DNA from 3 places in the Cobetia sp. UIB-001 genome. Region 3 is predicted to be linked to each of the others. Evidence: predicted binding sites of a transcription regulator. Region 3 holds the regulator's gene; each other region holds the start of a gene.
The links. The regulator sigma-54, encoded in region 3, starts transcription at its own class of promoters, with help from an activator protein. The targets are predictions, from matches to a motif close to TGGCACNNNNNTTGCTNT.
Positions count from the first base shown of each region.

Region 1: a site for sigma-54 is predicted at 2,636-2,653, ahead of HA399_RS12815 (sugar phosphorylase). Genes of this name have one in related genera too.
Region 2: a site for sigma-54 is predicted at 2,831-2,848, ahead of HA399_RS07170 (aminomethyltransferase family protein). Genes of this name have one in related genera too.

Region 1 covers NZ_CP058244.1:3,068,874-3,073,830, forward strand. Annotated here, with positions in the region: gene ribD (bifunctional diaminohydroxyphosphoribosylaminopyrimidine deaminase/5-amino-6-(5-phosphoribosylamino)uracil reductase RibD) at 1-1,129, opposite strand, end outside; gene nrdR (transcriptional regulator NrdR) at 1,388-1,876, opposite strand; gene HA399_RS12810 (GlsB/YeaQ/YmgE family stress response membrane protein) at 2,275-2,523, shown strand; gene HA399_RS12815 (sugar phosphorylase) at 2,887-4,785, shown strand; gene HA399_RS12820 (hypothetical protein) at 4,874-4,957, opposite strand, start outside.
Region 2 covers NZ_CP058244.1:1,692,167-1,697,123, forward strand. Annotated here, with positions in the region: partial or broken gene HA399_RS07155 (hypothetical protein) at 1-76, opposite strand, end outside; gene HA399_RS07160 (hypothetical protein) at 92-343, opposite strand; gene HA399_RS07165 (helix-turn-helix domain-containing protein) at 408-1,070, opposite strand; gene HA399_RS07170 (aminomethyltransferase family protein) at 1,454-2,599, opposite strand; gene glnT (type III glutamate--ammonia ligase) at 3,286-4,620, shown strand; gene HA399_RS07180 (glutamine amidotransferase family protein) at 4,738-4,957, shown strand, end outside.
Region 3 covers NZ_CP058244.1:819,465-824,421, reverse strand. Annotated here, with positions in the region: gene HA399_RS03470 (HAD family hydrolase) at 1-221, shown strand, start outside; gene lptC (LPS export ABC transporter periplasmic protein LptC) at 221-904, shown strand; gene lptA (lipopolysaccharide transport periplasmic protein LptA) at 1,013-1,591, shown strand; gene lptB (LPS export ABC transporter ATP-binding protein) at 1,595-2,332, shown strand; gene HA399_RS03450 (RNA polymerase factor sigma-54) at 2,566-4,014, shown strand; gene hpf (ribosome hibernation-promoting factor, HPF/YfiA family) at 4,675-4,957, shown strand, end outside.

The DNA.
Region 1 (4,957 bases), 1.9 Mb from region 3:
GCGATGCTACCGGCACTGCAGTGATGCGCCAATCACGCCCCACCGCCCGGATATCGCGAATCTCGACCCGGCGCTGCTGCGCCATGTGATCCAGCCCCGGCAGCGCCAGCAGCGGGCGAGCCTCGCCGCCCAGCAGCGTCGGGGCCATGAAGAGCTGCATCTCATCGACCAGCCCCGCGTTAATCATGGCCCCGGCCAGCACCGCGCCGGTTTCCAGCAGTACCTCGTTGGCCTGCTCGTGCTCGGCCAGATAGCGCAGCAGGGCCTCGAGGTCCACGCGGCCATCTTCGCCGGCCGGCAGCGCCAGCACCTCGGCACCGGCCGCCTCCAACAAGGTACGTCGCTCAGCCAGCGCCGCTGTCTCATCCGCGACACATACCAGCAGCGTACGACCGGATTGCGCCAGAATGCGCGCCGCCAGCGGCAAACGCAGATGGCTGTCCACCACCACGCGCAGCGGCTGACGCGCCACCAGCGCCTCGAGCCCCAGCGGGTGGTCTTCAAGCCCGAGCTGGTCGGCGCGCACATTGAGACGCGAATCATCGAAGATGACCGACTCGATACCGCTCATCACCACGCTGGAGCGCGCACGCAGGCGCTGCACGGCACTGCGCGCTTCGGGGCCGGTGATCCACTGGGATTCGCCGGAAGCCATCGCTGTGCGCCCGTCCAGACTCATGGCCTGCTTGAGGCGCACGAAGGGCCGACCGCGCTCCATACGTGACAGGAAGCCGGGATTGAGCGCTCGCGCCTCCTGCTCCATCACCCCGACCGTCACCGCGATGCCCGCGCCCTGCAGCAGCGCGATGCCGCGCCCGGCGACCTGCGGATTCGGATCACGCATCGCGATCACCACCCGCGAGACGCCCGCCGCGATCAGCGCCAGCGAGCAAGGGCCGGTACGCCCGGTGTGGGAGCAGGGCTCCAGCGTCACATAGGCCACGCAGCCCAGCGCGCGCTCGCCCGCCTCTGCCAGCGCATTGACCTCGGCATGCCCTTCCCCGGCACGCACGTGAAAGCCGCTCGCGATCACCTCGTCGGTCTCGGCCTCTACCAGCACACAGCCGACACGCGGATTGGGCTGCGTCGTGTAGCTGCCCAGTCGCGCCAGGCGCAGGGCGTGGGCCATGTGGCGCGCATCACGCGCCGAGGGAGCACTGCGTTCGTGAGAGTGGCTGTCACGGGGAGCATGAGAAGCATGAGGAGAAAGAGACATGCGATACCTTGGCGTGAAACGAGAGAAGGTCAGGCGTAGCCCAGGCGGTGGTCAATACTTCGATGCCTGAGGCCTGAGGTCTGAGGCAAGGCCTGAGCCACGCAGCGTGACGCGACAGGACCAGCAGGCGCAGGCCTCGAGGTCATCTGCAAGGATGACCGTGTCGAGACATCAGGGCCGCGCGTCTTCCTCGCCCGGCAGGAAACTGGGCTCCTGGGCGAGACGGTCGATCTCGGCGCGGAACTCATCAAGATCCTGGAAGCGACGATAGACCGAAGCGAAGCGGATATAGGCGACCTGATCCAGCCGCTTGAGCTGCTGCATGACCTCATCACCGATGCGCCGCGCCTCGATCTCACGCTCGCCGGTGGCACGCAGACGCTGACGAATGCGCTCCACCGCGGCCTCGATCAACTCGGAGGATACCGGGCGCTTTTCCAGCGCGCGCAGCATGCCAGCACGCAGCTTGTGCTCATCGAAGCTCTCACGCGAACCGTCACCCTTGACCACGCGCGGCATGACCAGCTCCGCCGTTTCGTAGGTCGTGAAACGCTCACCGCAGGCCGCGCACTGGCGACGCCGCCGCACCTGGTCACCCTCGACCACCAGTCGGGAATCCGTGACCTTGGTTTCATGAGTTCCACAGAAGGGACAGTGCATGTTGGAGAGCCTGCTTGGGTGCGAGGTGGCTGCGGCCCCGCGCGAAGCACAGCGAGGAAGTGGCGCAGCGCAGCCGAATGACAGCGAATGGCGGGTATTGTAACCGTTAAGGCCCTGCCACGGGAGCCTATGTCAGCCTCGACATGACTGAACTAGCCTTGGGGAGCGACCAAAGGGCGACAGGAGTTTCCTGCACTGTCGCCCCGGGGGGCGGACACCGCGGCGAAAGCGTCAATCAACCTGCCCGGCAGGCTTGAAATCCCCGCCCGATAACCGAAAGATGACATCAGGGTGCAGCGCCTCACAAGGACGCTTGCCCGAGCCGTGAAATCCTTTCACGACTGGCGGCGAATGATCTCTGCCGCGAGATTGATCACGATGACGCAAGGAGCTGCGACATGGGAATCATTGCATGGATCATATTCGGTCTTATTGCCGGCATCATCGCCAAGGTGATCGTGCCCGGCAAGGACCCGGGTGGCATCATCGTCACCAGCATCATCGGCATCCTGGGTGCCGTTGTCGGTGGCTGGGTCGGCACCCTGATGGGCTTCGGTGAAGTGACGGGATTCAATCTGGCCAGCTTTGTCATCGCCGTGCTCGGCGCCGTCATTCTGCTGATTCTGTATCGCGTGCTGCGCAAGTAAAGCATGTCATGAAGCGCAGTGGCGTCAGCTGGCCGCAGGCCACATGACGCCAGACAGGACGGCCAGCCGGCACATGCAGGCTGGCCGTCCTGCCTTGCAGGCTTGACGAATCTGGCCCGAGGCGTGCATGACTCATGAGTAAAGGCGCCAGGCCGTCACCCACGGGCGCCGCTCAGCGATGCGCTATTCAGGCATTTCACCAAGCGACGGCCAGCCGACTTCATCTGATATGTGATTCCCAGTCTTGCCACCGGCCCCGCAGGATTGCGCCGGCGGGCTTCCCGAAGATCACCCGCGACACGCTCTGCCCATTGCGGCTCACGAGGCAGAGTCTGACCGCTTTTGCTGCCACGAGGATTGCCCATGTCCGATACGTCATCTCCCGATCACTCGACATCCACTGCCTCCGATCCTGCGCCGAGCGAGGGCAGCGCCAGACCACGCGCCAGAGTCTCTCTCGCCAAACGCCTCTCGCAAGCTGATTTCCAGGCGCACGCCACACGCCTGCTCGCCGAGATCTACCCACAGCGTCATGAAGAAGTCCTCAGACGCCTGGAGACGGTGCTGGACTTCCATCGCACGCGCCTCAACCCCCGCGTACCGGAAGGCGAGCCGCTCTGGAGCGAGCGCGATCAGTGGCTGATCACCTACGGCGACAGCCTGCAGCAGGAAGGCGAGGCACCACTGGCGACCCTGCACGACTTCCTCGCCAGCCGACTGGACGACAGCCTGTCCGGTGTCCACGTGCTGCCCTTCTTTCCGTGGAGCAGCGATGACGGCTTCAGCGTCATCCACTATCGCGAGGTCAATCCGGTCCTCGGCGACTGGCAGGACATCCGGCGCCTGAGCGAGCACCGCGACCTGATGGCAGACCTGGTCATCAATCACTGCTCACGCGAGTCACTGTGGTTCGCCGATTATCTGGCCGGCGTGCAGCCCGGCCGCGACTACTTCATCGAGATGGACCCCGACACCGATGTCTCCGAGGTCGTGCGCCCGCGCCCATCTGCACTGCTCACGCCGGTGCATACCCGTCGTGGCCTGCGCCATCTTTGGGCAACCTTCTCGGATGACCAGATCGACCTGAACTTCGCCAATCCCGATGTGCTGCTCGAATTCATCGGCATCCTGCTTTATTACCTCGAGCAGGGCGCGGGCATCATCCGCCTCGATGCGGTGGCCTTCCTGTGGAAACGCCAGGGCACCTCCTGCATCCACCTACCGGAGACTCACGCCGTGGTGCGCCTGCTGCGCGCCATCGTCGACCATCTGGCGCCCGGCAGCCTGTTGATCACCGAGACCAACGTGCCCCACGCCGAGAACATGTCCTACTTCGGGCTCGACCGCCTGTCACAGCACGACCTCACCGCCATCGAGGGCAGCGCCCAGGCCGATGAAGCGCACCTGATCTATCAGTTCACGCTGCCGCCGCTGACGCTGCACACCCTGACCTCCGGCGATGCCAGCGCCCTGACCCAGTGGGCCACCAGCCTGCCGTCATTGCCTTCCGGCTGCAGCTACTTCAACTTCACCGCCAGTCACGACGGTATCGGCGTTCGCGCCCTTGAGGGCCTGCTGCCCGACCACGAGCGCGACACCCTGGTGCGGCTGGTGCATGACTTCGGTGGCTACGTCAGCATGCGCGCCAACCCCGGGCGCGCCGACACCCCCTATGAGCTCAACATCAGCTACTTCGATGCGCTCAAGGGCACGCGGCGCGGCCAGGACCCGTGGCAGATCGAGCGCTTCATCGCCAGTCAGACCCTGATGCTGAGCCTGCAGGGCATCCCCGGGCTGTACATCCACTCGCTGACCGCGACCCCCAACCACCAGGAAGGCGTCGAGCGCGATGGCCATCTGCGCGCCATCAACCGCCGCAAATGGCAGCGCGATGAACTGGAAGCGCTGCTGGCAAGCCCCAACACCGCGACCCATGAGGTCTTCCACGCCCTCAAGCGCCGCATGGCACTGCGCCGCAACGAACCCTGCTTCCACCCGGATGCCGACCAGAATGTCTTTGATGTCGGCCCGGACTTCTTCGTCTTCGAGCGCGTCACCCATGAAGGGCGCCGCCTGCTGTTCGCCCTCAATGTCACCGATCAGCCGCGCGTGCTGCCGCTGCCGGCAAGCTGGCAAGGCGTCGCGCTGACCGACCACCTGTGCCACGACAAGGCCTACGATCCCACCATGGCCCGCCGCCCCTATCAGGCGGCCTGGCTGATGGAGCAAACCGTGCGCCCGCCGGCCATCGAGGTCGTCTGACGCCCGCGTTTCTTCCTCCTGCCAACGACAACGGGGCTGCCACTGGCAGCCCCGTTGTCGTTGGTCTTGCTGTTTCCCGCCGCGAGCCTTACTGGTTGTCCAGCTCCACCGCTTCGTGCATGCGCTCGAGCAGGTCCGGCACGGCTGACTGCACCCGGTTCCAGCTCGGGAT
Region 2 (4,957 bases), 870 kb from region 3:
CATGGGTGCGAACTCGCAGGGTCAGCGCCTCGTCGGTTGCCCAGGCAATGGCCTGCCTGGCCAATGCCCGCCCTGCGCCTTGTCGTTGCGCCTATTGTGCGACGGACAGGCCCAGTATCTCGATGAAATCGGCTGAAGCGACACGAAAGACATGCTGGGCATGCAGCCAGCCAATCACTTCGCCCGCCTGTTCCGCCACCCAGATGCGGTCATGGCGTGACGCCAACAGGTGCTCCAGTCGCTGCAGGATCAACGCATCATCGTCGTGGGGCAGATAGCCCAGTGCGGACGCAACGCGTGAAATTCCCTGAGCATCCTTGGGTGTGGCAAGGCGAATCTTCATTGATGTTGTCCAGTCCCCATGACGATGATGATGGATGTTCGAGGGTCTCATACGTCAGAGAGGCTCATTCATCGTCGTAGTGAATGATCGACAGCAGCTGAATCGGCACCTCGTTCAATTTTTCGGGACCATGCGGCACACCGGCATCGAAGGCCAGGCTGTCACCGGGCCCCATGTCATAGAACTTGTCACCATGACGGTAGGTGAGGTTGCCGGAAAGCAGGTAGATGAATTCATGCCCGGCATGACAGAAGTTGGGGAAGACTTCGCTGGCGTCATCCATGGTGATCAGGAAGGGTTCGTAGCGCTTCTTGGGACCCTGCTTGTAGCTCAACAGTTGATAGGCATGGCCGACTTCCGTGCCGGTGCGAACCACCTGCATGCCTTGACCGGCCTTGATGTGCTGAGCACCACGCCCGTTGACATCGTAATCGCTGAACAGCTTCGAGATCGGCAGGCTCAAGGCATTGCACAGCTTGTTGAGGGTATCGAGGCTGGTGGATACCTGGGCGTTCTCCACCTTGCTGATCATGCCCTGGCTGACACCGGCGATACGCGAGACGTCGGAAATCTTGTAGCCCTGCGAGACTCGCTGCTGCTTGAGCGCGCGCGCGATGTGCTGCTCGAGTCCCAGGCGTGTCTCGTCGGCTGCCGCGGTGATGGTCTCCTTCACCTCGGACTGCGCGGCAGGTTCTGCAGCCAGCGAAGGCGCTCTTGTGTCAGTCACTTTCGTGTCAAGCGCTGTCGGTTGAGGTGTATCGGAGGAATGGGAGGATTCTCGCGGCATGGATAACTCCTGTGGCGGAGGTGAATGCGATAGGAATAATGATCAGGCGGGGTGAGAAGCGCATCCTTGTGGGAGTCGTTGCGCGTCACCCGCGTGCGGATATCGGGTGACATTATCAAGTTTACCGCCAACCCTCATCCACGTTTGTGGCCAGTCCTCGTCCTGACTCCATGGCATGTGATGCAAGAGGCCTCCTCGACGCCATGCCGAGGAGGCCTCTCAGGTTTCACGCTATCCAGCATCACGCGATTCGCACTGTTGCCGCGGGGCTTGAGCTGTTGCCTCGCGGCTTGAGCTTGTTGCCTCGTGGCTGTGGCGCGCGATCAGCCGCGAGCCAGTCGCTTGGCCTTTTCCGGGTCATCGAAGGGCAGGGAGTGGCTGATGGCCGAGAGGCTGGTCTCGCCGTCAGTGCCGGTCTTGAGGGTCAGCGGAGTGCCATGCTCGGCATAGCCGGGTTCGAGACGTGCCAGCGCCATGGAACGATCGCTCAGGCGCGAGTACATGCCCTGGGTGATGACACCGACACACTTGCCGTCGGCGTAGACCTTGTCACCGATCTGGGCGACGTCTTTCGAATCCAGCAGCACGCCATAGACCTTGACGCGTTCCTTGCCCTGCAGCGCGAAGTGTTCGCTGGCGCCACGGAATTCGGTCTTGCCCGGCGAGACGGTGAAGTCCAGGCCCAGTTCCCACAGGGTGTCGCCCACCGGCTGGTCGGGGTACGGGTAGGTTTCGGAATTGTCCGCCGGGTAGAACAGCAGGTGGCTCTCGACCCGCAGCCAGTCAAGGGTGCCGAAGCTGCACGGCTTGATGCCCATGTCGGCACCCTCCTCGAGGATCTGCTCCCACAGAGAGGGGGCGTCCTTGGCCTTGCAGAAGATCTCGTAGCCACGCTCGCCGGTGTAGCCGGTGCGCGAGATCATCACGTGGCAGCCGAACAGCTGGGTCTGCAGATGGTGGAAGTAACGCAGCTCACGGATACCCGGCACGTGACGCTCCAGGAAATCCACCGCGACCGGCCCCTGCAGTGACATGTCGTGCATGTCGTCATCGAAGGTCAGGCTGACGGCGCGCCCCAGGGCACTCTTGGCCAGCATTTCATTCGCGGTGCCCGTGCCGTGCACCACGAGGTAGGAGTTCGGCGCCAGGCAATAGACGATGCAGTCGTCGACGAACTTGCCGGCCTCATTCAAGACGCTGGCATACACCGACTTGCCCGGATACAGCTTGGACATGTCCCGCGTGGTGACGTAATCCAGCACGGCCTGAGCATGCGGGCCATTGCAGTGGATCTTCTTGAGCCCCGAGACATCCATCAGACCGGCGCGGGTGCGAATGGTCTCGTGGTCATCGGCCGTTTCCGAGACGGCGTAATTCCAGGCGGTGCCCATGCCATTCCAGTCTTCGAGCTCCGCGCCCAGCTTGCGGTGTTGTTCGGCCAGTGCCGAGATGCGCCATGAATTCGCCATGCGTCCCTTTCTCCTGTGAGTCGTGCTGCCTAGCGTAAATGGGGGGTGCCGTAGTCCTGCTGATGCTGGCGAAGATGGCACGCAAGACGCGCATCCGCCGCAGGAGGTGTTGTTGTTCTTTCGCCTTTTCAGGCGCCTTTTCAGGCGCTTCACAAGGGCTTGTGCCTGCTGCTTGCCTTGCCTGATCGCACGAGGGTCGATTCTTGAAAGGAAAGAAACATTCCTCTTGGTTAAGCAAGGGGCTTGCCAATTCCGTCAAAGGCCATGGCCACGACAGCCCTTGAGCGAGTCAGGCGCCGATTGGCAGCACGAATTCGGGCGTGAATATTAGCGTTTTGCGTCATGCTGGTGCGAAGAGAGAGCTTTGGGCACCGAAATGATGCCTATTTCGAGAAACGGGTAGGAATTCACTCATGATCACCTGGCGTTTCCTGTGGGGTGAAATGAGCTTGGAAAATAAATTTCCATGCAAAACAGGAGGTTGGTGAAAAGTTCTGGGCGGCAACTGGCGAAATGGCATGCTGCATGCTTTTCTTTGAGGGAAATAAAGTTGACCAGCAGGAATCACAAAAACTCGTTTCATCCGCTATCTTGACGTGGCGAGTCACCACAAGGGGTCAGGTTTCCCGGGGTGGCAGACAGTGTCGAGGGAGATGGAACCCGGTCCGCTCTCAGAGGAAACCCAGATGTCACCCGAAAACGCGCAACAGTTCATCAAGGATCACGACATTCGCTATCTGCTGGCGCAGTTCGTGGATATTCATGGCGCTGCCAAGACCAAGTCCGTGCCGGCCAATTGCCTGATGGATGTGGTCGAGAAGGGCGCCGGCTTTGCCGGCTTCGCCGTCAGTGGTCTCGGCATGTCGCCGGAGGGGCCGGACTTCATGGCGCGGGGTGATCTGAGCTCGTTGTCGCTGGTGCCGTGGCAGCCGGGTTATGCACGCATGGCCTGTGATGGCTACGTCAATGGGCAACCGTTCGCCAACGATAGCCGCGTGGTGCTGCTCAAGCAGCTGGAGCGCCTGAAGGAGAAGGGCTGGACGCTCAATAGCGGGCTGGAGCCGGAATTCTCGCTGTTCCGCCGGGGGGAAGCGGGTGAGCTGTTGCCGGTGGACGAGAGCGATACCCTCGCCAAGCCCTGCTACGACTACAAGGGCCTGTCGCGTTCGCGTGAATTCCTCGAGCGCCTGGTCGAATCGCTGCAGGCGGTGGACTTCGACGTCTATCAGATCGATCACGAGGACGCCAACGGCCAGTTCGAGATCAACTACACCTACAGCGATGCGCTGACCTCGGCAGACCGCTTCACCTTCGTGCGCATGGCCGCCGGCGAGATCGCCAATGACCTGGGCATGGTGTGCTCCTTCATGCCCAAGCCGCTGGCGGACCGCCCGGGCAACGGCATGCACTTCCACCTGTCCGTGTGTGATGACACCGGCCGCAACCTGTTCGGCGATGACTCCGACGCCCAGGGCATGGGTCTGTCGCCGCTGGCGTACCACTTCCTCGGCGGACTGCTGGCACATGCCCCGGCGCTGTGTGCCTTTGCCGCGCCGACCGTCAATTCCTACAAGCGTCTGGTCGGTGGTGGCAGCACCAGCGGCGCGACCTGGGCGCCGGTCTTCATCGCCTACGGTGACAACAACCGCTCGGCCATGGTGCGTGTGCCCTATGGTCGCCTCGAGTTCCGCCTGCCGGACGCCGGCTGCAACCCCTATCTCGTGCACGCCGCCATCATCGCGGCGGGGCTGGATGGCGTGGCGCGCAAGCTGGACCCGGGCACGCCCCACAACATCAATCTCTACTCGCTGACCGCGAGCGAATGCGCCGAGAAGGGCATCGAGAAGCTGCCGCAGAATCTTTCGCTGGCCATCGATGCGCTCGAGGCGGACAGCATTCTGCGCGAGAGCCTGGGCGAGGGAATCTGCGCCGAGTTCATGCGCCTCAAGCGCGAGGAATGGCTGGATTACAACGCACAGGTCAGTGCCTGGGAAGTCCAGCGCTACGCCGAATTCTTCTGATCTCATCCGGCGGCGCTCGCGGATCTCGCGGGGCATGCCAGACGAGGGTCGCCACTGTCACCACCACGCTCAAGACATCAGGCAGGAGACGCCTCCTGCCCGTGAGAGGACATCACCATGTGTGGAATCGTAGGGCTTTATCTCAAGAACCCGGCGCTGGAATCGCGCCTGGGGGAGCTGTTCGAGCCGATGTTGATCGCGATGACCGATCGCGGCCCGGACAGCGCCGGCTTCGCCATCTATGGCGATGAATTTGACGCTGGCATCAAGCTGACGCTGCAAAGCGATGGTGCCGATGAGGATTGGGAGGCGATCGCCAAGGGCCTGGGCGAGCAGG
Region 3 (4,957 bases):
CCTATTGCGGCGATGACCTGCCGGACCGCGAAGCCATTCGTCGTGTCGGTCTCGGCGTCAGCGTGCCCAACGCCATGGCCTACGTGATGAGCGAGGCCAACTGGGTCACCTCACGCCAGGGCGGCGATGGCGCCGTGCGCGAGCTCTGTGATCTGCTGCTCAAGGCCCAGGGCCACTGGGCCTCGGTGCTGGATACCTACCTGCAGGAGTCGCGCCCCTGATGTTACGTCTGCCCCGCCCTTCTCCGCGCCTCTGGCTGATGCTGCTGTTGCTGCTCGTCGGTGGCGTGCTGGCGCTGATCGAGCAGCGCAACAGCCTGGAATCGACCGTCAATGTCGAGGTCGACAGCAGTGAGCCGGATTACTATCTCGACGGGGCAGACATGACACGCTTCGATGCGCGCGGCGTGGCGATCCAGTCCATGACCTCGCCGCATATCGAGCATACGCCAGGCGATGACGTGACCCGGGCGCAGACCCCGAAGATTCGCACCAACGACAGTGAAGACCGCCGCTGGTATGCCACGGGTGACAGTGGCGTGTTGAGCGCCGGCGGCGACACCTTCACCCTCGAGGGCAATGCCAGACTGCGCCAGCCCGATGACCGCTGGACCCTCGATACCGATGTCCTGCACTACAGCCGTGATCAGAATCGCGCCTGGAGTGACGTACCGGTCGTGATCACCCAGAATGGCCAGCATGTCGAAAGCGACAGCTTCAGCGCCGACCTCTCACAGGATTCCGCCGTGCTGCAGGGCCGTGTTCGCAGCGTCCTGCAACCCGGCACGGGCCAGAGCGAGGCCAGCAAGGAAGCCGAGCGCATCGACTCGGGCACCGACAGCACCACCTCCGATGATGGGCGCGTCAACAGCACCTTCGAGGCAGCGCCTGCCAGCGGTGAATGAACCCGCCGGGCTGGCCGTCACGCCATGACCCGCGCCGCACCACCTTCTTCTCTGCCGCTCGATGGCATCATTGCTCGGGCGGCGACCCCGTCATGCCAAGGAGCCACCATGACTTCCACGACTCGCAAGCCCTTGACGGCCTGTCGCCAGACCCTCAACAGCGGTGTCATGGCGCTCTGCCTGGCACTGGGCATGTCCACCTTCGCCCCGGCCGCCATGGCGCTGGACAGCGATGCCAGTCAGCCGATCAACATCGCCGCGGACGCCCTGTCGCTCGATGACAAGGCCGGTACCGCCACCTACACCGGCCAGGTGGAGATGCGCCAGGGCAGCATGAAACTCGATGCCAGCCGTGTCGATATCAGCCGCGCCGGCAGCGGCGAGATCTCGCTGGTCAAGGCCACCGGCAAGCGTGCCTACCTGGAACAGCAACCGGCGCCCGACGAGAAGCTGGTCAAGGGCTGGGCCGACACCATCCGCTACCATGCACTGGAGCGCCGCGTGGAGCTGGTCGGCAACGCGCGTCTCGAGAAAGGTGATGACACCTTCGAAGGCGGCTACGTGGAGTACTTCCTCGACAAGCGCCAGGTGAACGCCAACAACAGCAAGACGGCACAGCAGACCGAAGGCGGTCGCGTGCACATGACTCTGACGCCGCGCGGCGCCAATGCCAGCAAGGAAAACTGAGTCATGACTGCTACTCCGCGTACGCTGAGCGCTCGCCATCTGGCCAAGGCCTACAAGGGCCGCAAGGTGGTCAAGGACATCTCGCTGGAGATCCGCCAAGGCGACATCGTCGGCCTGCTGGGCCCCAATGGCGCCGGCAAGACGACCTCGTTCTACATGATCGTCGGGCTGGTGCGCGCCGATGCCGGCAACGTCTCCATCGATGACAAGGACCTCTCCGCTGCCGCCATGCACCAGCGTGCACGTGCCGGCATCGGCTATCTGCCGCAGGAAGCGTCGATCTTCCGCAAGCTGTCGGTGGCCGACAACATCATGGCGATCCTGGAGACCCGCAAGGACCTGGATCGCAATGGCCGCAAGGCACGCCTTGAAGAGTTGCTCGAGGAATTCAGCATCACGCACATCCGCGCCAGCGCCGGCATGAGCCTGTCCGGCGGCGAGCGTCGTCGGGTCGAGATCGCCCGTGCACTGGCCACCGAGCCGGACTTCGTGCTGCTCGATGAGCCCTTCGCCGGCGTCGACCCCATCTCGGTGGGCGAGATCAAGAGCATCGTGCGTCAACTGCGCGACCGAGGCATCGGCGTGCTGATCACCGACCACAACGTGCGCGAGACACTCGATATCTGTGACACCGCCTATATCGTCGGCGATGGCCAGATCATCGCCCACGGTGATGCGGACTCCATCCTGGCCAACCAGCAGGTGCGCGACGTCTACCTGGGCCACGAGTTCACGCTCTAGGGTCAGCGCCTGCGCTGAGTCCTCGCGAGGTAAAAGCTTCGAAAGCCGCTGCGTGATTTTATCGCGTAGCGGCTTTTTCATGTCTGACATCAGACGCATGCATGACGTCCATACCACCTTGGTGGAAACATGGCATGCAAGTTGCTTGAATATTCACGGCAACCACTTGTCAGTGCCCCGAGTCACGGTATAGCGTAGTAAGCACGTTCCTTTGCCGTGAATTGACTGACTCCATGAAACCCACCCTGCAACTCCGCCTCGGCACCTCGCTGACCATGACGCCGCAGCTCCAGCAAGCGATCCAGCTGCTGCAGCTGTCGACGCTCGACCTGCGTCAGGAGATTCAGCAAGCCCTCGAGTCCAACCCCATGTTGGAGCTCGACGAGGACTACGAGTCGCTGGATGTCGTCGAGACACAGGATTCGAGCGAGATCTCCACTGCCGACTCCTCGAGCGAGATTCCCGAGGAATACCCCCTCGACAGTGACTGGTCGGACCTCTACCAGGACCACGCCGGTAGCCTGACCAGCTCCGGCAGTGGCAGCGGGAGTGAAGAAGGGCCGGACTTCGATCGCAATACCAGCGTCGAGAGCCTGCAGGACCACCTGCGCTGGCAGCTGGCGATGACCGACCTCGATGGCCGTGAACGCCAGATGGCGGAGAGCCTGATCGATGCCGTCGACGGTGCCGGCTATCTGAGCCTGTCACTCGACGAGCTGGTCGATGGCCTGCGCGGCCAGGGCCTGCCCGGCCTCAAGGCCTCCGAGCTCGAGCAGGTATTGCTGCGTCTGCAACAGTTCGACCCGACCGGCGTCTTCGCCCGTGATCTGCGCGAATGCCTGCTGCTGCAACTGGCACTGTTGCCGGATGATCTGCCGCTGCTGGCGCAGGCGCGCCGCCTGGTACGTCAATTCCTCGAGGCACTGGGCAACGATGACCGCAAGCTGCTCAAGCGCCGCCTGAGCCTTGACGATGACGAGCTGGATCACGTCATCCGCCTGGTACGCGCGCTCGATCCGCGTCCGGCATCCGCCTGGGGCGAGCCCGCCAGCGATTACGTGATCCCTGATCTGCTGGTGCGCCATACCCGCCATGGCTGGCAGGTCGAGCTCAACCCGGAAGCGCTGCCCAAGCTGCGCATCCAGCCGGAATACGCCGCGCTGATCAAGCGTGCCGACAAGTCCGCCGACAACACCTTCCTCAAGGACAACCTGCAGGAAGCGCGCTGGCTGATGAAGAGCCTGTCATCGCGCAATGACACCCTGCTCAAGGTCGGCCGCGAGATCATGGCGCGTCAGATCGACTTCCTCGAGCAAGGCGAGGAAGGGATGAAGCCGTTGATTCTGGCCAACATCGCCGAAGTGGTCGAGATGCACGAATCGACCATCTCGCGGGTCACGACCCAGAAGTACATCCACACCCCGCGCGGCGTCTTCGAGCTCAAGTTCTTCTTCTCGAGCCAGGTCGGTGGCAGCGGCAGTGGCGACGCCCACTCAAGCACCGCCATTCGTGCCCGCATCCGCAAGCTGATCGCGGAAGAGCCGGCCCGCAAGCCTCTCTCTGACTCGCGCCTGGTCGATCTGCTTGCCAGCGATGGCATCGAGGTCGCACGTCGTACCGTGGCCAAGTACCGCGAAGCGATGGGCATTCCGTCCTCAAGCGAGCGCAAGCGTCTGGCCTGACGCGTCACCTGCGGCTGCCATGCCCTGCTTTCACCTCCACAATGGCAGCCGCCACCAACCTCAAGCGTTGGATTTTCCGCTCATCAGCCTCTGACTTCGCGAGTAGCGGTACGCCTGTCGCGCGCTCTGTCATCCCGTCAACCGCTCGTCAATTGCCCGTCATGGCCCATGACAGCGCGCAGAATGACGGCAAAAAACCGCCGTTCCGGCAGCGTCATTTACCGTCAATCGCATGTTTTTAAAGTCACTTTTGCGCGTATTGCACCTGGATGACACCCGAAGAACCTCCCGGAACGCCGCTTGTCCCACGCAATCGAAGCGCCTGAAAGGCGACGTACATGCAGGGATTGGCGACGAAAACCCGCCTTCTTGCGCGTCTTTCACGCACCACCCACCAGACGTGCCCTTGAAGTCCACTCCGTTACCCCTCACTGAGTTGAAGACAAGCACTGAGCCACGATGCAGCGCAGCGTTGATCTTTGCGCAAAGCTTGGGCATTGTCGGTACAGACGCTCACGACATCTGACGCCACTGGCAAGGGTGCGAAAACATCGCCAGACGGTGGCCGTCAAGCCTGTTGCAGAGCGTCCGATCAGGGTTTGCTCGTAGTCAAAAAGGGTTACAATTGAATGGCAACCCGCTGGATAAAGGAGCGTGTCCATGCAAGTGAATATCACCGGGCATCATGTGGAACTTACCGATCCTCTCCGCGATTACGTCAACGAGAAGCTCGCTCGCCTCGAACGGCATTACGACAACATCACCAATGTTCAGGTGACACTGTCGATCGAGAAGGAGCGCCAGCAGGCTGCCTGCACCTTGCACGCGGCAGGCGCTGACCTCCACGCCCTGGCAGAAGACCCCAACATGTACGCTGCCATCGACGCGCTCGCCGACAAGCTGGATCGCCAGCTGGTCAAACACAAGGAAAAGTCCCAGGCTC